DNA from 2 places in the Variovorax monticola genome. Region 1 is predicted to be linked to the other one. Evidence: riboswitches for the same ligand, from Rfam matches in the RefSeq annotation. Region 1 holds a riboswitch; the other holds the start of a gene.
What was found. A riboswitch is a leader RNA that binds a small molecule or an ion and turns the genes downstream of it on or off. The one in region 1 is predicted to bind glycine.

Region 1 (11,592 bases):
GTACCTGGAAGGCGACGAGGCCAAGGGCATCAAGCCGGCCAAGCGCATCGGCTACGGCGCGCGCGCCATCACGGCCGGCGGCCTGCAGTCGCTGCCCAAGACCGTGTTCCCGGGCGGTGCCCTGGTCGGCTGCGAGGCCGGCTACCTGAACGTGAGCCGCATCAAGGGCAGCCACGCCGCCATCAAGACCGGCATGCTGGCCGCCGAAGCCGCGTTCGACGCAGTGCAGGCCGGGCGCCAGCACGACGAGCTCACGGCCTACCCGGAGGCGTTCGAGAAGAGCTGGCTGCACGCCGAGCTGAAGAAGGCGCGCAACTTCAAGGCCTGGTTCAAGAAGGGCCTGGGCGTGGCCACCCTCATGAACGGCATCGAGCAATGGCTGCTGAAGGGCAACATTCCCTGGACCCTGCGCCGCACCAAGCCCGACCACCTCTACCTGAAGCCCGCCGCCGAGTGCAAGCCCATCGTGTACCCGAAGCCCGACGGCAAGCTCACCTTCGACCGGCTCTCCAGCGTGTTCATCAGCAACACGAACCATGAAGAGCAGCAACCGGCCCACCTGACGCTCAAGGATGCGACGGTGCCGGTGAACATCAACCTGGCCAAGTTCGCGGGCCCCGAAAGCCGCTACTGCCCGGCGGGCGTGTACGAGTTCGTGGGCACCGAAGACGGCAAGCAGCGCCTGCAGATCAACGCGCAGAACTGCGTGCACTGCAAGACCTGCGACATCAAGGACCCGACACAGAACATCGTGTGGGTGACGCCTGAAGGGGGCGGCGGGCCGAACTACGTGGGGATGTAAGGCGCGGACTTCGCCTGTTTTCAGGAGCCCTCTTCGGAGGGCTTTTTTGTTCGACAAGGAGACAAGACAACCATGCACATCGTCATCACCGGCGGCGCCGGCTTTCTGGGCGCGCGCCTCGCCCGCACCCTGCTCGCGCAAGGCCAGCTCTCGCTTGCGGGCGCACCCGCTCGCACTATCCAGCGCATCACCCTCGTGGACCGCGCCCCGCCGCCGGCCGACCTGGCGGCCGACCCGCGCATCGCCGCCGTCACCGGCGACCTCAACGCGCAGCTCTGCGCCGATGCGGACACCACCCTCTGGCGCGAGGCCGACGCCATCTTCCATTTGGCCGCGGCGGTCAGCGGCGAATGCGAGGCCGACTTCGACCTGGGCATGCGCAGCAACTTCGCGGCCACGCACGCGCTGCTCGACAAGGTGCGCGCGCTCGGCACGAAGCCGGTGCTGGTGTTCGCCAGCTCGCTCGCGGTGTTCGGCGACTCGCCCGAGCAGCCGCTGCCCCCGGTCATCGAAGACCACACGCTACCAACGCCGCAGACCAGCTACGGCATCCAGAAGTTCATCGGCGAGCAGCTGGTGGCCGACTACACCCGCAAGGGCTTCGCGCGCGGGCGCAGCGTGCGGCTCATGACGGTGAGCGTGCGACCGGGCAAGCCCAACGGCGCGGCCTCGGGTTTCTTCAGCGGCATGATCCGCGAGCCGCTGGCCGGCTTGCCCGCCGCCTGCCCGGTGCCCGACGCCACGCCTGTCGCCATTGCGTCACCCGCGCGCACCATCGAGGGCATCTTGCGCGCCGCCGAAGCGACCGATGCGCAATGGGGCCCGCGCACCGCGCTCAACCTGCCCTCGCTCGCCACCACTGTGGGCGACATGGCCGCGGCGCTGGAGCGCGTGGCCGGCAAGGCGGCCACCGCCCTGCTCGACCGCACGCCCGACCCCGCCATCCAGCGCATCGTGAAAACCTGGCCCGGCCACATCGAAACCGCGCGCGCCCGGGCGCTGGGGCTCGCGTCGGACGAGAGCTTCGAGGCGGTCATTCGCGATTACGTCCGTGAAAATCCCGACGCGGTAAAGCTCCCGGGTGTTGCATAGTCCGGTGCGCCTGACGCGCACCTGACCCCAACCCGGAGACATCATGAAACTCGGCCACATCGCCGCCGCCTGCCTTTCGCTTGCCCTGGGCACCTCCGCCCTCGCGCAGGCCCCGACCGTCCTGAAGATCGGCTACGCGACCTCCAAGGAGTCGCACTACGGCGTGGGCTCCACGGTGTTCTGCGACGAGATCGAAAAGGGCACGCAAGGCCGCTTCAAGTGCCAGCATTTCGCCAACTCGGCCCTGGGTGGCGAGCGCGAGCAGATCGAGGCCATCCAGCTCGGCACGCAGGACCTGGTGAACACCTCGACCGGCCCGGTGGGCAACTTCGTGCCCGAGGTGAAGATCGTGGACATCCCGTTCCTGTTCCGCGACTACGACCATGCCCGCAAGGTGATGGACGGCCCGATCGGCCAGGACATCCTGACCAAGTTTCCGAGCAAGGGCATCGTCGCGCTGGCCTGGACGGAAAACGGCTTCCGCCACATGACGAACAGCAAGCGCGACATCGTCAAGCCCGCCGATGCGGCCGGCCTGAAGATGCGCACCATGGAAAACAAGGTGCACATGGACGGCTACCGCACCTTCGGCATCCTGCCCACGCCCATGGCCTTCCCCGAGCTGTTCGGAGCACTCCAGCAAGGCACGGTCGACGGCCAGGAAAACCCGATTCCGGTGATCCTGGCGTCGAAGTTTTCGCAGGTGCAAAAGCACCTTTCCCTCACGGGCCACGTGTACTCGCCGGCGCTGCTGCTGCTGTCGCCGAAGGTGTGGAACAAGCTGTCGGACGCCGACAAGAAGGTGTTCACCGACGCCGCGAAAAAGGCCGCCATCGCCCAGCGCAAGAAGGTCAACGACGACGAGAACAACGGCATCGCCCAGCTCGAGAAAGACGGCATGAAGGTCACGCGCACGGTCGACGGCGCCGCCTTCCGCGACGCACTGAAGCCCGCCTACGTGAGCTACGCCAAGGAATTCGGCGCGGACAACATCAAGAAAATCGCGGACGTCAGGTAAGCCGTCACGGCTGAAACGCTTCCACAACGCGCCCGGCCCGCCTCAGTGCGCCGGGCGCTTTGCCTTTTCGACAGAACCGAGACACCTACCGTGCAAGCCTTCGAGCGCTACTTTCTCGCCGCCAACCGCTGGGCGCTGATTCTTCTGCTGGCCGCCATGTCGGTCATCATCTTCACCAACGTCGTGCTGCGCTACACCACGAACCAGTCGCTCGAATGGGCCGAAGAGGTGTCGCGCCACATGATGATCTGGCTCACCTTCCTGGGCGCCGGGCCGGTGCTGCGCTACGGCGGGCACATCGCGGTCGAGAACCTGCAGGACGCGCTGCCGCACGCGGGCGCCGTCGCGGTGCGCGCCTTCGTCGCCGCGCTGCTGTTCGCCTTCTTCGGCTTCATGGTCTGGTACGGCTGGCTCTACATGCAGCGCACCATGTTCCAGCTGACGGCCGTGACGCAGATTCCGTTTGCCTACATCTACAGCGCCATGCTCATCGGCGGCGTGCTGCTGACCGTGCACTGGCTGCTGGTGGTGCGCGGCTACGTGCTGCGGCGCGAGTTCGCCTCCGACGACCACTTCGACGCCAATGCGTCGGCGTCGCTGTAAGGGAACGACCATGGACGCCAGCATTGTTCTGATCGTTTCCGCCTGCGTGTTCCTGGCCATCGGCGTGCCGGTGGCCTTTGCGCTGGGCCTGTCGACCGCCACCACGCTCATCCTTGCGGAGAACTACCCGCTGATGGTGCTGCTGAAGGAAACCTTCACCGGCATCGACAGCTTTCCGCTGATGGCGGTGCCCTTCTTCATCCTGGCGGCCGAGCTGATGAGCGGCGGCTCGCTCACCGAGGTGCTGCTGCGCTTCGCGGGCCAGTTCGTGGGCCACCGGCGCGGCGGGCTGGGCTACACCAACGTGGTGTCGCTGACCTTCTTCTCGGGCATCTCGGGATCGGCGCTGGCCGACGCGGCGGGGCCGGGGTCGATGCTCATCAAGATGATGGCCAAGGCCGGCTACGACCGCTCGTACGCGGCGGCGCTCACGGCGTCGACGGCCATCGTGGGGCCGATCATTCCGCCCTCGATCATCATGATCATCTACGCGCTGCAGGACGAGACGGTGTCGGTGGGCCAGCTGTTCGTGGCCGGCATCCTGCCGGGCATCCTGATTGCGGTGGCGATGTGCATCGTGAACTTCCACGTGTCCAAAAAGCGCAACTACAAGGGCGAAGGCCGCACGCCGCCGCTGCGCGACATTCTCATCACCACCTGGAAGGCGATTCCCGCGATCTTGCTGCCGGTGGTCATTCTGGGCGGCATGCGCGCCGGCTGGTTCACGCCGACCGAAGCCTCGGTGGTGGCGGTGTTCTATGCGCTGGTGTGCGGCAAGTTCGTCTACCGCACGCTCGAGTGGAAAGCGCTGCCGGACATTCTTTCGCGCTCCGCCCTGCTGTCGGCGTCGGTGCTGATCATCATCGGCCTGTCGGCCTCGTTCGCCTGGGTGCTGACCATCGAGGGCATTCCGCAGCAGATGGCCGAATGGCTGGTGGGCATGAACCTCTCGCCGTGGATGTTCCTGATCATCGTCAACGTGTTCCTGCTGCTGTTCGGCATCTTCATCGAGCCGCTGCCGGGCGTGATGGTGCTCGCGCCGATCCTCGCGCCGGTGGCCATGAAGCTGGGCGTGGACCCGGTGCACTTCGCGATGATCGTGATCTTCAACCTCACGCTGGGCATGATCACGCCGCCCGTGGGCGGCCTGCTGTTCGTGACCTGCAACGTGTCGAAGGTGCCGATGTCGGCGCTGGTGAAGGAGCTGGTGCCCTTCCTTTGGGCGCACGGCGCGGTGCTGATGATCCTGACCTTCGTGCCGGCGTTGAGCACGTGGTTGCCGCGGGCGCTCGGGTTCAAGTAGCGCGGTTTCTTCGAAAGCTCAGCCGTCCTGGTGCAGGTACTGGCTGGGCGGCACGCCCAGCGCGCGGCGGAACATGGCGGTGAAGGCGCTCGGGCTCTCGTAGCCGTGCGCCAGCGCCACTTCGAGAATGGACGCGCCCGCGGCCAGCTTCGGCAGGCTCAGCAGCAGCCGCGCCTGCCGGCACCATGCGCCGAAGTTCATGCCCGTTTCGCGCTGGAACAGACGCGCCAGCGTGCGGCTGTTCATGTGCAGGCGCAGCGCCCAGTCGTCCAGCGACGCGGGCAGCGACGGGTCGCGCACCAGTGCCTCGCACAGCGCGGCCAGTCGCGCGTGGCGCGGCATGGGCACATGCAGCGACAGGGCCGGCGCCCGTTCGATCTCGTCGAGGATCAGCTCCATCACCCGTTCGTCGCGACCGCCAGGCGCATAGTCCAGCGCAAGCGACGCCGCCGTGACGATCAACGCCCGCAGCAACTCGCCGACACGGATCACGCGGCAGTCGCCGCCCAGGTCCGCGCGCGTGCCGGGCTCGACGAAGACGGTGCGCATCTTCACCTCGCCCGCCATGCGGATCTGGTGCGCCATGCCGGCCGGCACCCACACGCCGCGCCCCGGCGGCACCACCCAGCTGCCAGCCACCGCGCTGACGAGCATCACGCCTGAAATTGCATGGATCAGCTGCCCGCGCCGGTGCGTGTGCAGCGGAATGAAGGCGTCGCCGTCGGGGTCTGTCGCCAGCACGGCCACCGCGCGCGGGGTCGACTCGCCCTCTTCGGGGCGCAGGTTCAGGCTCGGGTTCGGTTTGTCCATTTCTCGACGATAGATGCCAATTCGTAGCAGGAATATCTTCGCGCGGCTTCATACGATGGCTATTTTCAATGGACATCCAGAAAGCGATCGAATGAACAAGCGCCGCCTCGGCCTGCTCACCGGCACCCATGCCGTCAACGACCTCTACCAGGGCCTCGTGCCCGCCCTGCTGCCTTTCATGGTGCTGGAGCGCGGCTACAGCTATACGGCCGTGAGCGGGCTGATGCTCGCGGCCACCGGCCTGTCGAGCGTGGTGCAGCCGCTGTTCGGCCTGTACGCCGACCGTCACCCGCGCAGCTGGCTGGTGCCCACGGGCTTCCTGGTGGCGGCGCTGGGCGTGGTGCTGGCGGGCATCGGCCAGAGCTACCTGCTGACCTGGATCGCCATCGCGCTGTGCGGGTTGGGCATCGCGGCCTACCACCCGCCGGCCACGGTGGCGGCGCGCGCGGCCGGGGGCGCCTCGCAGAAGGCGATGAGCGTGTTCTCGGTGGGCGGCACCATCGGTGCCTCCTTTGCGCCGGTGCTCGCGGCCACGGTGGTCGGTGATGGAGGCCTGGCGCGCAGCTACCTGCTGGGGGTGCCGGCGCTGGCGATGGGCGTGGTGTGGCTGCTGGCGAATGCAGGGCGCGGCGGTGCGTCCGCCGCCACCGCAGCCGCCGCGCGCAAGGCCGCCGGCGAGGTGCTCAAGCCCCACAACGACTGGCGCGCCTTCGGGCTGCTGGTGGCGACCATCGTGGGCTGGTCGGTCCCGTACGTCACGGTGCTGTCGATGCTGTCGCTGCGCGTCACGCGCGACCTGCACGGCACCGCCTTCCAGGGCGCGGCGGCGCTCACCGGCTTCACCGCCGCGGGCGCGGTGGGCGTGCTGCTCGGGGGCTGGCTCGGCGACCGCATCGGACGCATGGGCACCATCCGCAGCGGCTACGTGCTGGCCCTGCCTTCGCTCGCCGGCCTGGTGCTCGCACCGACGCCCGGCTGGGCGCTGGCCTGCACCGCGCTGCTCGGCATGAGCATGTTCCTGCCCTTCGCCGCGCAGGTGACGCTGGCGCAGGACTACCTGCCGCGCAACCCGGCCACGGCCAGCGGCATCACGCTGGGGCTGGCGCTGTCGGTGGGCGGGCTGGTGTCGCCGCTGTTCGGCATGCTGTCGGACGCGCGCGGGCTGGGCGTGACTTTCACCGCGGTGCTGTGCGTGCTGGGCGCGGCGACGGTGTTGGCGCTGCGGTTGCGCAACCGTGTGGTGCAGGTGATGCCGGAGGGAGCGAAGGGCGCGGCGGCCTGAACGCTGGCGTGCGGTTGCGCAGCGCAAGGTGTCGTTCGATCGCTCGGGTCGAGCCGCAAGACGCTGGCGCTGCAGCGCGTGGGCAACCAGTGGCTCATTCGCAAGGAGATCGCGGGCGGATGACGCCGCCAGCAACCGTTGCCCGTGTAAACCAAACGGTTCATGAAGATGTCACCGCTTGCAACGATGCTGCAGCCCTCGACTCCCGAAAGCTGTGGCTGCCATGTTCCCCACCAAGACCGACAAGGCCCGCGATGAACTCCAGGGCGGCCAGCGCACGCTCAGCCAACGGGAGCGCGCGCTGCTGCTCATGGCGGACGGCCGGCGCTCGCTGACAGACTTCAGCCCGCTGTTCAGTACCCGGGACGAGGCCGACCAGGCGCTCCAGGCGCTGGTGCAGCGGGGCTACCTGCAAGACCCGCAGGCCGTAGCGGCTGCGGCTGCGGCCGCGCAGGCGGCGCAGGCCCCGGCGATACCCGCCGCCGACCCGATCCAGCTGAGCACCTCGGCCGACAACTTCGACGGCAAGCGCTCGCTGGCCACCACGCGCATGTTCCTGTTCGACATCTGCGAGCGCATGTTCGTGCGCCGCGACCCCAAGTTCGCCCTGCAGATGCGCGACGCCCTGCGCGAGGCGCGCGACCGCGAGGCCATGATGACCATCGCCGCGCTGATGCTCAGCGAAATCGAGAAGGCCGCAGGCCCGGAGCGCGCCGAATCGCTGCGCGAACGCATCGACCGGTTGCTGCCGCCGGCTGAAATCGTCCACTGACGCGAAAACCCCGGGCACCGCGATCCACTACACTCGCCCCGGTCAGGAGAGAGCCCCGCGCGACGGGGCCGCCGAAGGCGCAGGGGATTCCCGAACGCTCAGGCAAAAGGACTGACAAGGCGCCGGTACACACCGGCGTTTCCTTGCTGGAGAGAGGCCGCCGTACCTGAAACGATGCAGCGGCCCACCGAAGGAGCAAACCCCGATCGTGGGGCGAATCTCTCAGGTAAAGCGGACAGCAGGGGTGGCCCATGGCTTGCGTCATGGATTTCGTCTGCCCCTTTGGAGCGCCCCATGGCCTCTTCCGCTGCTTCCGCCCCCGACACCCCGCTGCTCAAGACCCCGCTGTACGACCTCCACGTGGAGCTCGGAGCCCGCATGGTCCCGTTCGCCGGCTACGCGATGCCGGTGCAATACCCCGCCGGCCTGATGGCAGAACACAAGCACACGCGCGACGCGGCCGGTCTGTTCGACATTTCCCACATGGGCCAGCTGCGCCTGGCCGGCCCCGACGCCGCTGCGGCGTTCGAGACCCTGATGCCCGTCGACGTGATCGACCTGCCCGCCGGCAAGCAGCGCTACGGCCTGCTGCTGAACGACGAGGGCGGCATCCTCGACGACCTGATGTTCTTCAACGAAGGCAACGGCTCGCTCTTCGTGATCGTCAACGGCGCCTGCAAAGCGGCCGACATCGCCCACATCCGGCAGAAGATCGGCGGCCGCTGCGACGTGCAGCCCCTGCCCGGCCACGCCCTGCTCGCGCTGCAGGGCCCGCAGGCGGCGGCCACGCTGGCACGCCTCTCACCCGGCATCGAGCGCTTCGTGTTCATGACCGGCGGCGCGGTGCGGATCGGCGGCATCGCTGCCTTCGTCACCCGCAGCGGCTACACCGGCGAAGACGGTTTCGAGATCTCGGTGGCTGGCACGGACGCCGAGGCGCTGGCCCGGCTCCTGCTGGCCCAGCCCGAGGTGAAGCCCATCGGCCTCGGCGCGCGCAATTCGCTGCGGCTCGAAGCCGGCCTGTGCCTGTACGGCAACGACATCAACACCACGACCACACCGGTCGAGGCCTCGCTCAACTGGGCGATGCAGAAGGTGCGCCGTGCCGGTGGCGCGCGCGAAGGCGGCTTCCCCGGCGCCGCGAAGATCCTGGCCCAGCTCGCCGCGGCCACCCCGGGGGCCGCCGGCCACACCGATCACGACACGCTCAAGCGCAAGCGCGTGGGCCTCGTCGCCCTGGAGCGCATTCCGGTGCGCGAGGGCACGGTGCTCCAGTCTTTCGAAGGCCACGACATCGGCATCGTCACCAGCGGCCTGCTCGGCCCCACGGCCGACCGCTGCGTGGCCATGGGCTACGTGGCCACAGCGTTCGCGGGGCCGGGCACGCGCCTGCAGGCCATCGTGCGCGGCAAGCCGGTGCCGATGGAAGTCTCGACGCTGCCTTTCGTGCCGACGCGCTATTTCCGGGGCTGACCACGGCTAGGCTCTGCACCCCGAATCAATTTTTTCCACGAGGAGTTTTTCCATGAGCATCAAGTACACCAAGGACCACGAATGGGTGTCGGCCGAAGACGGCGCGGCCACCGTCGGCATCACCGTGCATGCGCAGGACGCGCTGGGCGACGTCGTGTTCGTCGACCTGCCCGAAGTCGGCAAGAGCTTCGCGCAGGGCGAAGTCGCCGGCGTCGTCGAATCGGTGAAGGCCGCCGCCGACGTGTTCATGCCCGTGTCGGGCGAGATCGTCGAAGTCAACGAAGTGCTGCGCGCCGACCCCTCGCTTGCCAACAGCGACCCGCTGGCCACCGGCTGGTTCTTCAAGGTCAAGCTCAGCGAACCCGCGCAACTCGACGCGCTGCTCGACGCTGCCACGTACGACAAGTTCGCCGCCGAATCCTGATGCGCTGAGTTCTTCAGCCGCCTTTTCTTTTCTTCTCCAGCCTTCACCGCCATGCCGATTCCCGCCCTTCCCTCTTTGCAAGAACTAGAGAACGCCGAAGAATTTCTCGCCCGCCACATCGGCATCGATGCGGCGGACGAGGCGCGCATGCTGCCGGTGATCGGCTCGGCCACGCGCGCGGAGCTCATCGACGGCATCGTGCCGGCGGCCATCCGCCGCGCCAGGCCGATGCGGCTGCCCGCGCCGGTGACCGAGGCCGACGCGCTGGCCGAGTTGAAGGCGCTGGCGTCGAAGAACAAGGTGTTCAAGAGCTTCATCGGCCAGGGCTACTACGGCACGCACACGCCCGGCGTCATTTTGCGCAACGTGCTCGAAAACCCCGCCTGGTACACCGCCTACACGCCCTACCAGGCCGAGATTTCGCAGGGCCGCATGGAAGCCCTGCTCAACTTCCAGACGATGGTGTGCGACCTCACGGGCATGGCCATCGCCAACGCGTCGATGCTCGATGAAGCCACGGCCGCGGCCGAGGCCATGACGCTGGCCAGGCGCAGCGTGAAAGCCAAGAGCAACGTGTTCCTGGTGTCGGGCGACTGCCACCCGCAGACCATCGAAGTCATCAAGACGCGCGCCGCGCCGCTGGGCATCGAGGTCAAGGTGAGCACCGTGTCGGAAACGCTGCCGCTGCTGATGGTGAGCGGCGAGTTCTTCGGCGTGCTCGCGCAGTACCCCGCCACCACCGGCCACGTGCACGACCTGCGCCCGCTCGCGGGCCATGCGCACCAGTGCGACGCCGCCTTCATCGTCGCGGCCGACCTGCTGGCGCTCACGCTGCTGGTCGCCCCCGGCGAGTTCGACGCCGACATCGTCTGCGGCACCACGCAGCGCTTCGGCATGCCGCTGTGCAACGGCGGCCCGCACGCCGCCTACCTCGCCTGCCGCGATTCGTTCAAGCGCTCGCTGCCGGGCCGCCTGGTGGGCGTGAGCGTCGACGCGCACGGCCAGCCGGCCTACCGCCTGGCGCTGCAGACGCGCGAGCAGCACATCCGCCGCGAGAAGGCCACGTCCAACATCTGTACCGCGCAGGTGCTGCCGGCCGTGGTGGCCAGCATGTACGCCGTGTACCACGGGCCCGACGGCCTCACGCGCATCGCGCAGCGCGTGGCGGCGCTCACCGCCATCCTGTCGAAGGGCCTGTCGCAGATGGGCCGCGAGCCGGTCAATGCCACCGCCTTCGATTCGCTCACCGTGAGCACGGGTGACGACACGCAGACCATTCTGGAGCGCGCGCAGACGGGCGGCGTCAACCTGCGCCAGCGCCTGCAGCACCACCTGGGCATTTCGCTGGACGAGACCACCACGCGCGCGGACATCGAGACGCTGTGGGCGCTGTTCGTGCCCGCGGGCACCGCGATGCCCCGCTTCGACGACCTGGCCGCCAGCGCCACGCCGCTGATCCCCGAGGACCTGCGCCGCACCAGCGGCTTCCTCACGCATCCGGTGTTCAACACGCACAAGAGCGAAACCTCGATGCTGCGCTACATCCGCAGCCTGTCCGACAAGGACCTGGCGCTCGACCGCAGCATGATCCCGCTGGGCAGCTGCACCATGAAGCTCAACGCCACCAGCGAGATGATTCCGATCACCTGGCCCGAGTTCGCGAACATCCACCCCTTCGCGCCGGCAGACCAGCTGCAGGGCTACGCCCAGCTCGACGCGCAACTGCGCGCGTGGCTGTGCGAGGCCACCGGCTACGCGGGCATCAGCCTGCAGCCCAACGCGGGCTCGCAAGGCGAGTACGCCGGCCTGCTGGCCATCAAGGGCTTTCATGAAGCCAAGGGCCAGGGCCATCGCAACATCTGTCTCATTCCGTCTTCCGCCCATGGCACCAATCCGGCCAGCGCGCAGATGGTCGGCATGCAGGTGGTGGTGACCGCCTGCGACGCGCAGGGCAACGTCGACATGGACGACCTGAAGCGCGCCTGCGAAAAGCACAGCGCCCACCTGGCCGCC
Region 2 (11,592 bases), on a different contig from region 1:
TTCGCGGCCAGTGCGCCGCCGAGCAGGATGGCGGCCGAGCGGATGTCGGCGGGCCGCTGCCCGTCGCGCTGCAGCGCCCTGAAAAGCGACAGCGCGCCGGCGACCGCGAAGGCCGCCCAGACGGATTCGATGTAGAGGCTGCTGCTTTCGAGCAGCGCCAGCGGCGTGGTGAGCAACAGCAGCGCGCCCCACTTCGCACCGGCCCGGCTGCCGCCGGCCCACAGCACGAGTTCGCGCACCAGGCAGCAGGTGGCCAGCACGAAGCCGACATTGACCAGGCGAGCGCCTGTTTCGCCCGCCAGCATGTAGCCCAGCGAGAACAGCCAGTCGCCCATCATCGGCATCACCGCCCACGCATACAGGCTGACGTCGAAGCCCCAGGCGTGGCGCGCCGCGAGGTGCGCGGGAATGAACAGGTGCGAGGCCAGGGCGTCGTGCCCGGTTTCCGGCATCAACGCCACGATGAAGTGAGCCAGCGCCACGCCGACGATCAGCAGGTCCAGCCAGGACGTCGACTTGCTGCGGGCGAAGGTCTTCATCGACAGCAGCGCCGTGCGAACCTGCCGCCAGCCGAAAACGATCGGCAAGGCCAGCGCGATGGCGTACAAGCCCGGGTAGTTGATGGGCCAGTGCGCGGCAAGGCCGATCAGCGACCCATACACGACAGCGCCCACGAGCACCGAGATCAGGGCCGAGGGCGCTTCGCTGCGCTTGCTCCACACCGTCAGCACCGTCGAGCCCACCACGTGGCTCGCGAGCGCGATCCACGCCACGACCAGCAAGGCGCCCGCCGCGCCCGTGGCCAATGCAATGGCGGCTGCCACGGCCGCGCCGGCCGCCAGCCGATGGATGCCGAGCCAGCGCGAACAGATTTCGGCGACGAACATGCCGCTCGCCATCACCACGGCGTATGGCTTGAGCGCGTCCCACCGGAGGGCGGCGATCGAATGCCAACTCAGCTGGTGCAAGCCTGTCGCCGTTGCCACGCCGCCCAGGAGGAGCAGGGCAAGCACGGTGGTCCATCTGAAATTCATTGGCGGCGCTTAGAAAAAATGCGAGACGGTGAGTTGTTCATTTTCGCCGTCGTCAGGAACCGGCCGAATGAATGTGGGCCGCAACGTGCGGCCGCATGAGAGAAGAAAACTGAAGGGTGCGCCCGAAAAGCGCCCGTGCTGGCGCGCCGCGCACGGCGTCATTCAAATACTTCGGCGTCGGCCAGACGTCTGCCGGTCTGGTCCTTGGCGGACAACACGAAATCGCTCTGCAGGTCGGGCCAAACGATGGCGATGGCCGGGTCGTTCCAGGCAATGCAGCGTTCGTTGGCCGGGGCGTAGTAGTCCGTTGTCTTGTACAGGAAGTCAGCGGTATCGCTCAGCACCAGGAATCCGTGCGCGAAGCCCGCGGGCACCCACAATTGCTTGTGGTTTTCTTCGCTCAGTTCCTGTGAAACCCATTTGCCGAAAGTCGGCGACTTGCGCCGGATGTCCACCGCCACGTCGAGCACCGTGCCGCGCACCACCCTCACCAGCTTGCCCTGCGGCTGCTGAATTTGGTAGTGCAAGCCACGTAGCACGCCCTTGACCGAGCGCGAGTGGTTGTCCTGAACGAAATCGACATGATGGCCGACCGCTTCGTCGAAGGCCTTCTGGTTGAAGCTTTCGAAGAAGAAGCCCCGCGCGTCGCCGAACACCTTGGGCTCGATCACCAGCACATCGGGAATGGCTGTCGGCGTGGCCTTCATGAGCGCACCTCGTCGTTCAGCAGGTGCCGCAGGTATTTGCCGTAGCCGCTCTTCTCCAGCGGCGCCGCGAGCTTCTCGAGCTGTTCACTGGAGATGAATCCGTTGCGCCACGAAATCTCTTCCGGACAAGCAATCTTCAACCCCTGCCGATGCTCCAGCGTCGCAATGAACTGGCCCGCTTCCAGCAGGCTGTCGTGCGTGCCTGTGTCCAGCCAGGCGTAGCCGCGCTGCATGATCTGCACGTTCAGCTGGTCCAGTTCGAGGTACGCCTGGTTGACGGCGGTGATCTCCAGCTCGCCGCGCGCGCTCGGCTTCACGGCCTTGGCAATGTCCACCACCTGGTTGTCGTAGAAGTAGAGGCCGGTGACGGCGTAGCTGCTCTTGGGCTTCAAGGGCTTCTCTTCGATGCTGCTGGCCTTGCCCTTCGCGTCGAACGCGACCACGCCATAGCGCTCCGGGTCTTGCACGTGGTATGCGAACACGGTGGCCCCGGACGGCTTCTTGTCGGCGTCGGCGAGCAGGTTCACGAGATCGTGGCCGTAGAAGATGTTGTCGCCCAGCACCAGCGCGCTCGGCGAATTGCCCACGAACTTGTCGCCGATGAGAAAGGCCTGCGCCAGGCCGTCCGGGCTCGGCTGCACCGCGTACTGCAGGTTGATGCCCCACTGGCTGCCGTCATCCAGGAGTTGCTGGAAGCGCGGCGTGTCCTGCGGCGTGCTGATGATCAGGATGTCGCGCATGCCACCCAGCATCAGCGTGCTGAGCGGGTAGTAGATCATCGGCTTGTCATACACGGGCAGCAGCTGCTTGCTGAGCGCCAGGGTCGCCGGATGCAGGCGGGTGCCCGAGCCGCCGGCCAGGATGATGCCCTTGCGTTGAGTCGTCGTGGTCATGCTTTTCTTCTCGTGTGAATTCACGCGTCAGAGCGTTTCGCGCAGCATGCGCGCAACGCCGTCCTGCCACGGGGGCAGGCGCAGGCCGAAGGTGGTCTGCAGCTTGGTGGTGTCCAGGCGCGAGTTGTGCGGGCGCTTCGCCGGGGTCGGGAAGGCGCTGGTCGGCACGGCCTCGACGGCATCGGGTCCGGCCTTGAGCTCGACGCCGGCCTGCTGCGCCAGCCCGAGCACATACCGCGCGTAGCCGTGCCATGTGGTTTCGCCGCCGGCAATCGCGTGATAGAGGCCGGCTTTCTTGGGGTCTTGCAGCGTCGCCCGGATGGCGTGCGCCGTGATGTCGGCCAGCAGCTCGGCGCCCGTGGGCGCGCCGAACTGGTCGTCGATGACGGTGAGCTTGTCGCGCTCCTTCGCCAGCCGCAGCATGGTCTTGGCGAAGTTGCCGCCGCGCGCCGCATACACCCAGCTCGTGCGAAAGATGAGGTGCTTTGCGCAATGCTGCGCCACCAGCTGCTCGCCCTCGAGCTTGGTCTGGCCGTACACACTCAGCGGGCCGGTCGCGTCGTCTTCCTTCCAGGGCGCGGTGCCGCTGCCGTCGAAGACGTAGTCGGTCGAGTAATGCACCATCAGCGCGCCAATCTGCTGCGCCGCCTCGGCCACCACGCCGGGCGAAGTGGCGTTGAGCTTGCGCGCGAACTCGGGCTCGCTCTCGGCCTTGTCGACGGCGGTGTGCGCCGCCGCATTGACGATGACGTCGGGGCGCACCTTCAGCACGGTCTCTGCCAGTTGCTCGGGGCGGCTGAAGTCGGCATGGAAATCGGTGCTGTCGAAATCGAGCGCCACCAGCTCACCCAGCGGCGCCAGGCTGCGCTGCAATTCCCAACCCACCTGCCCGCCCTTGCCAAGCAGCAGCAGCTTCATGCAGCAGCCTTCGCGTCGTACTGTTTTTCGACCCACTCGCGGTAGGCGCCGCTTTGCACGTTACGCACCCACTCGCTGTTCGCGAGGTACCACTCGACGGTCTTGCGAATGCCGGAGTCGAAGGTCTCGGCGGGCTTCCAGCCGAGCTCGGCTTCGAGCTTGCGCGCGTCGATGGCGTAGCGGCGGTCGTGGCCGGGGCGGTCGGTGACGTAGGTGATCTGTTCCTTGTACGGCTTGCCGCCGGCCTTGGGGCTGAGTTCGTCGAGCAGCGCACACACGGTGTTGACGATCTCGATGTTGGGCTTCTCGTTCCAGCCGCCCACGTTGTACGTTTCACCGAGCTTGCCGGCTTCGAGCACACGGCGGATGGCGCTGCAGTGGTCCTTCACGTAGAGCCAGTCGCGCACCTGCATGCCGTCGCCGTACACGGGCAGCGGCTTGCCGGCCAGCGCGTTGACGATCATCAGTGGAATGAGCTTTTCGGGAAAGTGAAACGGCCCGTAGTTGTTCGAGCAGTTGGTGGTAACCACCGGCAGGCCGTAGGTGTGGTGCCAGGCGCGCACGAGGTGGTCGCTGGCGGCCTTGCTGGCCGAGTACGGGCTGTTGGGCTCGTACTTGTGCTCTTCGGTGAAGGCGGGGTCGGTCTTGGAAAGCGAGCCGTAGACCTCGTCGGTCGACACGTGCAGAAAGCGGAAGGCTGCCTTTTGCTCGGCCGGCAGCGCACTCCAGAAGCCGCGCACGGATTCGAGCAGGCGGAAGGTGCCGAGCACGTTGGTCTGCACGAAGTCTTCGGGGCCGTGAATGGAGCGGTCGACGTGCGATTCGGCTGCAAAGTTGACCACGGCGCGCGGCTTGTGCTCTGCCAGCAGGCGGTCGAGCAGCGCGCTGTCGCCGATGTCGCCCTGCACGAAGATGTGGTTGGGGTTGCCCTTGAGCGACGCGAGGGTCTCGAGGTTGCCCGCGTAGGTCAGTTTGTCGAGGTTCACGACCGGCTCGTCGCTGTTCGCGATCCAGTCGAGTACGAAATTGGCGCCAATGAAGCCAGCGCCGCCGGTAACCAAGATCATGGGGTCCCCTGTTATATGAAGCATTTGCCCTGCGGCAAACGAACTGGCGATTATCCCATTGGGTCGGTGTGCCGAAACACAAGGCTTGTCTCGCGGGCGCAACCGGTGTTTACAATCGGCCACACTGCAGGAGAGCGGGCCACCCAGGTGGCCCTACCGAAGGCGCAAACTCCCATGAACGCTCAGGTCGGCCCGACGAGGTCTTCGAAGAAGATTTCGGCAAGGGGTCAGTACTGCACCAACTGACAACGCCGTCTGGAGAGCCATCGCACCACGCACAGTGGCAACGATGCACCGAAGGAGCAAACCCGCTGCGGGCGCAACGGGTGAATCTCTCAGGTACCGAGGACAGGGGGAGCGGCAACTTGGACCACGGTCGTCCGGTTGCCTGCTATTGATTCAATAGCACACCACGCCCGTCGTTCAAGCGCTTCAACCTCAAAAGGTATTTGAAATGCGCGTGATCGTTCTTGGCGCCGGCCTGCTCGGCGTGACCTCGGCTTACTACCTCCAGCAACTCGGCCACGAAGTGACCGTGATCGACCGGCAGGCCACCCCGGCCGCCGAAACCAGCTTTGCCAACGGCGGGCAAATTTCCGTGAGCCATGCCGAACCGTGGGCCAACCCGGGCGCACCGCTCAAGGTGCTGCAGTGGCTGGGCAAGGAAGACGCCCCGCTGCTGTTTCGCATTCGCGCCGACATGCGCCAGTGGCTCTGGGGCCTGCAGTTCCTGCGCGAATGCACGCCAGCGCGCACCCGCCACAACATCGAACAGATCGTGCAACTGGGCACCTACAGCCGCGACGTGTTGCAACAGTTGCGCCGTGACACGCACATCGACTACGACCAGCGCACCCAGGGCATCCTGCACTTCTACACGACGCAAAAGGAGTTCGACGGCGCCCTCGCCCCCGCCGAGCAGATGCGCGCGCTGGGCTGCGAACGCCAGGTCATCTCAGCCGACGAGGCGGTGAAGATCGAGCCCGCCCTCGCCCACATCCGCCCCAAGCTCGCGGGCGCCACCTTCACGGCGGAAGACGAATCGGGCGACGCCAACCGCTTCGCGCGCGAGCTCTCGAAACTGGCGGCCGCGGCCGGCGTGAAGTTCTTGATGAGCCACACCGTCACCGCCCTGCGCGAAGCCGGCGGCAAAGTCGACCACGTCGAGGTGACCGACGCCGAGGGCCGCTTCCAGCGCATTCGCGGCGACGCGTTCGTCATGGCGATGGGCTCGCTGAGCCCGCTGCTGGCCGCGCCGCTGGGCATCCGGCTGCCGATCTACCCGGCCAAGGGCTACTCGGTGACGCTGCCCGTGAAGGACGCCTCCAAGGCCTACCAGGTCTCGCTGACCGACGACGAGTTCAAGCTGGTGTTCTCGCGCTACACCTCGGCGTCGGGCGACCGCCTGCGCATCGCCGGCACGGCCGAACTCAACGGCTACGACCGCGACCTGAACCCGGTGCGCTGCGAAGCCATCGTGCGCCGCGTCGAAGCGCTGTTTCCGGGCGCCGGCGACACCACGCAGGCGCAGTTCTGGACCGGCCTGCGCCCCGCCACGCCGAGCAACGTGCCGCTGATCGGCAAGACCAGGTTGGCGAACCTGTTCTTGAACACCGGCCACGGCACGCTCGGCTGGACGCACGCCTGCGGCTCGGGCAAGTCGATCGCGCGCATCGTGAGCGGGCTGGCGCCCGAGGTCGATTTCGCGTTCACCGGCGGCATGCCTGCGCCGCAGTCGCGCGTGCTGCAGCCGGCGTGATCGCCAGGGTCAGTCGTTGCTGGTGAACACCGTCAGGACGCCGGTGTAGCCATACAGATGGTGGCGGGCAATTTCGCCCGCCGCGAAGAAGCCGACCAGCGGCACGTCGCCCAGCGCATGCCGCACGATCTGCAGCTCCGCGCCCGGCGCGCCGAAGTGCGGCCCGCCGCGCCCCGAGCAGCTCACGTACACCGCCCCGGCAATGCGCCGCGCCGGGTGCGGCGCGGCCTCGGCCTCACCCGCGGCCACGGCGCGCGCGGTGGCCAGCGTCTGCTCTTCGGGCTCCAGTTCTTCGCGAATTTCGGCGCAGATGCGCATCAGGTCGGCCCGCGCGGCCTGCGCGTTGCGGCGGCAGAAGGTCAGCCGCATGCCGGCCTCGGCCGTGTCGGCAATGGCGATGCCGCGACGCGTGGGGTCCAGGCCGATGATGTGGCGCACCAGCACATCGGCGCCCAGGTCGCCGGTGCGGCGGATGCCGTCGCTGCCCGCGTCGGCCAGCCCCACCAGCGTGTTGCGCACCGCGTCGATGGCCTCCTGCGGCCGCTCGAGCGACACCTGCAGGTCGGCCAGCAGCACGTCGAGCGCCGGTTCGCCGTCGAGCTTGAGCAGCAGGTTGCCGTCGGCCTCGGTGATCTCGCGCTCGCGCACCGCGCCCGAGCGCAGCGGCTGGCAGCCCTGCGTGACGCGCGACACCACCCGCACGCCCTCGCCGAACACCACACCCGACATGCCGCCCGAAAACACGCCGCCCGCCGCGCCATGTCCGCGGATGTTGCCGTTGCCGCCGATGGCGAACTGCAGCGAGCCGTGGCGGCCCGACGACAACCCGCCGAACAGGTAGCCCGTGTCGGTGCGCCCGGCCATCTCGCCGATCAGCTCGGCCAGGTCGGGCGTCGCGGGGTCGGCATGCACCAGCGCCGTGTGCGCCTCGAAGCCGCTCATTTCGGAGTTGCCCAGCGGCGCCACGCCCGAGAACACGCGGTACTGGTCGCTCGGCAACGCGCACAGCATCAGGCTGATGCCGGGCTCGTCGAAGTACTCCGCGTTGTTGGCCGACACGCCGATGCCGACCGTGCCCGACCAGTCGGTCACCTCGGACAGCTCGGCGCTCAGGTGGTCGAGGATGTCCTGCGCGTCGCTGGCGTAGTGGTCGGTGATGTAGAGCAGCCCCAGGGTGGGCGCCGACGCGTAGTCGGGCAGGGCCATTTGCGCGCGCAACTGGGCCAGCACGAGGCCGGCCGCCATGCGCCACTGCGGATGGGTGGCATGACCGGAGGGAAACAACTTCATGATGCGTGCCGACCCGTTCTCTTCAAAAAATATCTGTGTATGACGTCAGCGCCGGGCGGAGGTTCGCTTGCGCGCGGCGGTGGCGGTCTTCTTTTTGGCGGCCGGCGCGGCAGGGGCCTTGCGTGCGGCGGCCTGCTTTGCGGCGGCTGGCTTGCGCGCGGCCGGCGTGCCCATCGCCTTGACGGCATCGGCCAGCGGCTGCGCCATGGCCGGCACCTTGAGCTGGGCCGCGTCCTGCAGCGCGGTGCTGGCGATCTGCTGGAACTGTTCGGTGAGCGCGCCCCACCACTGCATGGGGTCGACCACGCCCGCGCCGCCGGCCTTCGACCCGGCCGAAGCGGGCTTGCCGCGCGACTTCGCCGGTGCCGAGGTTTCTTCCTCGGGCGATTCGTCTTCGACCTCTTCGGGCTCGGGCGCGGGGGCCGGCGCGGTCGCGGCCGCCGCAGCCGCCGGCGCCATCGCGGCGGCCTGCTTGGTGAACGCGCTGGCGATGTCTTCCATGCGCACGTTCATGCCGCGCAGTGTGGACAGGGTCATTTTCTGCACCTCGAGCGCCTGGATCGTGGCCTTGAGCGCATGGCCGTTCTGCTCGAGCCAGTACTGCACCGTCTTGAGTTCCTGGATGCGCTTGTCGACCTCTTCCACGCTCAGCGTGGGCGCCACCCAGCTCGCCAGGCTCGGAATGCCGGGCACCGCGCCGGCCCCGGTACCGGCCCCTGCGGCCGCGCCGCCGGCGAGGTTCTTCAGGAAGTCGAATCCGGGGACGAACTGGCTGAAGTCGAAGGGCTTGTCGGCGTTGCTCATGGGGGGTCTCCAGGCTGGGTTTTCTTGTGCCGGCAGCTTACTCCAAGGCCCCGGGCTTTTCGCAGGCCTCAGAGCTCGCCGCGCACCTTGCTGAACACCTTCCAGAAGGCCGCGTCCTGCGAGGTCGCGAAGTTGATGCGCATCAGGGTGCTCGGCGGCCGGCGCGCATGGAACAGCGACCCCGGCGCCAGCAGGTAGCCCTGGTCGAGCATGCGCTGGGTGAGCGCGTCGGTGTCCACGCCGGTATCGACCCAGCCGAACAGCCCCGCCGGCTCCGACGCGAAGGTGCAGCCGTGCGACATGGCCAGCTTCACCGACCGGCTGCGCGCGCCGTCCAGCCGGACGCGCATGCGCTCGGCGTGGCGGCGCAGCTGGCCCTGGTCGATGCACCACGACAACGCCCGCTCGAACAGCGTGGGCGAGGTCAGCGTGGCCAGCAGCTTGGTCTCCAGCAGCCGCTCCTTGAGCGCGGGCGGCGCGGCCAGGAAGCCGATGCGCCAGTTGGGCGCCAATATCTTCGCGAAGCCGCTCACGTAGATGGTGCGCTGCAGCCCGTCGAGCGCGCTCAGGCGCGTGGCGTGCTCGGGCGCGAGGTGGCTGTAGGTGTCGTCCTCGACGATGTGAAAGTCGTGCGCGTTGGCCAGCTGCAGCACGCGGTGCGCGCTGCCGGGCGTGAGGCTGTAGCCCGTGGGGTTGTGCAGAACGCTCACGCTCACGAACAGCTTGGGCTTGTGCAGCAGGCAGTACTGCGCCATCACCTCCAGGTCGGGGCCGTCGGCGCGGCGCGGCACCGGCAGGATGCGCATGCCCAGCGCCTCCAGCCGCGCGAACTCCAGCGCCCAGCCCGGCTCCTCGACCATGACCGGGTCGCCCGCGCGCAGCAGCGTGCGGCTCACGATGTCCAGCGCATGGGTGGCACCGATGGTGGTCACGATCTGCTCGGGCGAGGCCGGCACGTTGATGCCCACCAGCTTCTGCGACAGGCTGCGGCGCAGCGCCATGTCGCCGGCGGGCTCGCCGTATTGCAGCGACAGCTCCTGCAGCACGGCCGTGCCGGTCATGCGCCGCACGGCGGTGGGCATGAAGGTCGACGCCATCCAGTCCGGCGGGAACACGCCCATGCCCGGCTGCGGCTTGTCGCTCGGGCGGTGGAACATGCTGCGGATCAGCGAGCTGGCGTCGGCCGGCACGCGCGAGGCCATCATCTGCACGGCCATCGCGGCGGGCATGCCGCTCACGGTGCCGGCGTCCGCGCCGTTGCTGGGGCGGCCGTCCTGTACCGGGGCCGAGTCGCGCACATAGAAGCCGCGTTGCCGGCGGGCCTCGACCAGCCCCTGCGCCAGCAACTGGTCGTAGGCCGCGACCACCGTGTACGGGCTCACGCCCTGCTGCCGCGCGCATTCGCGCACCGACGGCAGGCGCGCGCCGGGCGCCAGCAGCCGGGTGCGAATGCGCTCGGCCAGGCGGTCGGCCAGCTGGCTGGTGAGCGACTGGGTGGAGGTGCGTGTCAGCATGCGTGGTTCACTCGCGGCAGGAGCGCCCGCTCTCTTGAAGCGGCGCTGTGTCGAAGGATTGACCAATACAGATTCCGGGATTGTTCGATCATCTGTATTGGCACTGTAATGGTCTGAAGTTTAGAGTGTGTGCCATGAACTGGCAAGAATTCACCGCGCTGCTGGTGCTGGCCACGGCGATGAGTTTCTCGCCCGGACCCAACACCACGCTGTCCACCGCCCTGGCCGCCAACGGCGGCATGCCGCGCGCCATGCGCTTCGTCGTGGCGGTGCCCGTCGGCTGGACGCTGCTGCTGGCGCTGTGCGCCGCGGGCATCGGCGCGCTGGTGGTGGCGGTGCCCCCGCTGCGCGTGGCCATCAAGGTGCTGGGCATCGGCTACCTGCTGTGGCTGGCGTACAAGCTCAGCGGCAGCGCCACGCTGGGCAAGGCCGACGGCGACAAGCTGTCGGTCGGCTTCGGCCAGGGCGTGATGCTGCAGTTCGTGAACATAAAGGCCTGGCTGCTGGCGCTCACGCTGGTGGCGGGCTGGATCGCCGGCCAGCCCGACGCGCTGGGCCGGTTCGCCATCGTGGCGCCGGTGATGATGGTCTATGCCTTCGCGAGCAACCTTACCTATGCGCTGCTCGGCGCGCTGCTGCGCGACTGGCTGGCCAGGGGCAAGCGCCTCTTGTGGTTCAACCGCGCCATGGGCCTGGTGCTGGTGCTCACGGCCTGGTGGATGGTGCGCGTATGAAGCTCGACATCAGGGACGAGACGCTGGGCATGTGGCTCGGCGTGCTGGGGGTGGCGATGTTCGCCGTCACGCTGCCCATGACGCGCCTGGCCACCGGCACGCAGGACGCACCGCAGCTGTCGCCGTGGTTCGTCACGCTCGGGCGCGCGGCGCTGGCGGGCGTGCTGTCGGCCATCTTCCTGCTGGTCACGCGCTCGCGGCGCCCGGCCGCGCACCAGTGGAAGTCGCTGGGCATCGCGGTGCTGGGCAACTGCATCGGCTTTCCGCTGCTGCTGGCCTATGCACTGCGCGTGGTCACGGCCAGCCATGCGGCGGTGGTGACGGCGCTGCTGCCTCTGGTGACAGCCGCTGTCGCGGCCTGGGTGCTGCACCAGCGCGCGCGGCTCGGCTTCTGGCTGTGCGCCGTCGCGGGCAGCCTGCTGGTGGTGGTGTTCTCGGTGCTGCGCGCGAGCCAGACCGGGCATGGCTTCGGCTTCGAGTGGGCCGACCTGCTGCTGGTGGGCGCGGTCATCGCCGCATCGTTCGGCTACATCTACGGCGCGCAGGTCACGCCCTCGCTGGGCGCCGAGCGCGTGATCTGCTGGGTCTGCGTGATGGCGCTGCCCTTCACGCTGCCGGCCACGCTGGCGCTGTGGCCGACGCAGCCCATCGCCACGGCGTCGTGGCTGGGCTTCGTGTACGTGGGCATGTTCTCGATGTGGATCGGCTTCTTCGCCTGGTACCGCGGCCTGGCGCTGGGCGGCGCGCTGCGCGTGAGCCAGACGCAGCTGCTGCAGCCGTTCCTGTCGATCCTCGCGTCGATCCCGATCCTGGGCGAGCCGCTGGACCCGGTGACGCTGGGCTTCGCCGTCGCCGTGGTGGCCACGGTGGTG

Region 2: linked by a shared signal. The riboswitch ahead of ACSFA5_RS17410 (D-amino acid dehydrogenase) and the one ahead of gcvT (glycine cleavage system aminomethyltransferase GcvT) in region 1 are both predicted to bind glycine.

What each region holds. Positions count from the first base shown of each region.
Region 1 is NZ_JBPJZP010000001.1:635,680-647,271, forward strand. Features, by position in the region: gene ACSFA5_RS02855 (electron transfer flavoprotein-ubiquinone oxidoreductase) at 1-802, shown strand, start outside; gene denD (D-erythronate dehydrogenase) at 875-1,894, shown strand; gene ACSFA5_RS02865 (TRAP transporter substrate-binding protein) at 1,938-2,912, shown strand; gene ACSFA5_RS02870 (TRAP transporter small permease) at 3,003-3,515, shown strand; gene ACSFA5_RS02875 (TRAP transporter large permease) at 3,526-4,818, shown strand; gene ACSFA5_RS02880 (AraC family transcriptional regulator) at 4,837-5,628, opposite strand; gene ACSFA5_RS02885 (MFS transporter) at 5,720-6,910, shown strand; gene ACSFA5_RS02890 (hypothetical protein) at 7,134-7,682, shown strand; glycine riboswitch at 7,716-7,806, shown strand; glycine riboswitch at 7,819-7,931, shown strand; gene gcvT (glycine cleavage system aminomethyltransferase GcvT) at 7,977-9,155, shown strand; gene gcvH (glycine cleavage system protein GcvH) at 9,208-9,579, shown strand; gene gcvP (aminomethyl-transferring glycine dehydrogenase) at 9,631-11,592, shown strand, end outside.
Region 2 is NZ_JBPJZP010000004.1:602,339-613,930, forward strand. Features, by position in the region: gene ACSFA5_RS17385 (hypothetical protein) at 1-1,034, opposite strand, end outside; gene rfbC (dTDP-4-dehydrorhamnose 3,5-epimerase) at 1,193-1,741, opposite strand; gene rfbA (glucose-1-phosphate thymidylyltransferase RfbA) at 1,738-2,634, opposite strand; gene rfbD (dTDP-4-dehydrorhamnose reductase) at 2,662-3,552, opposite strand; gene rfbB (dTDP-glucose 4,6-dehydratase) at 3,549-4,619, opposite strand; glycine riboswitch at 4,737-4,834, shown strand; glycine riboswitch at 4,865-4,981, shown strand; gene ACSFA5_RS17410 (D-amino acid dehydrogenase) at 5,074-6,378, shown strand; gene ACSFA5_RS17415 (FIST signal transduction protein) at 6,388-7,668, opposite strand; gene ACSFA5_RS17420 (PhaM family polyhydroxyalkanoate granule multifunctional regulatory protein) at 7,714-8,472, opposite strand; gene ACSFA5_RS17425 (aminotransferase-like domain-containing protein) at 8,541-9,986, opposite strand; gene ACSFA5_RS17430 (LysE family translocator) at 10,121-10,720, shown strand; gene ACSFA5_RS17435 (DMT family transporter) at 10,717-11,592, shown strand, end outside.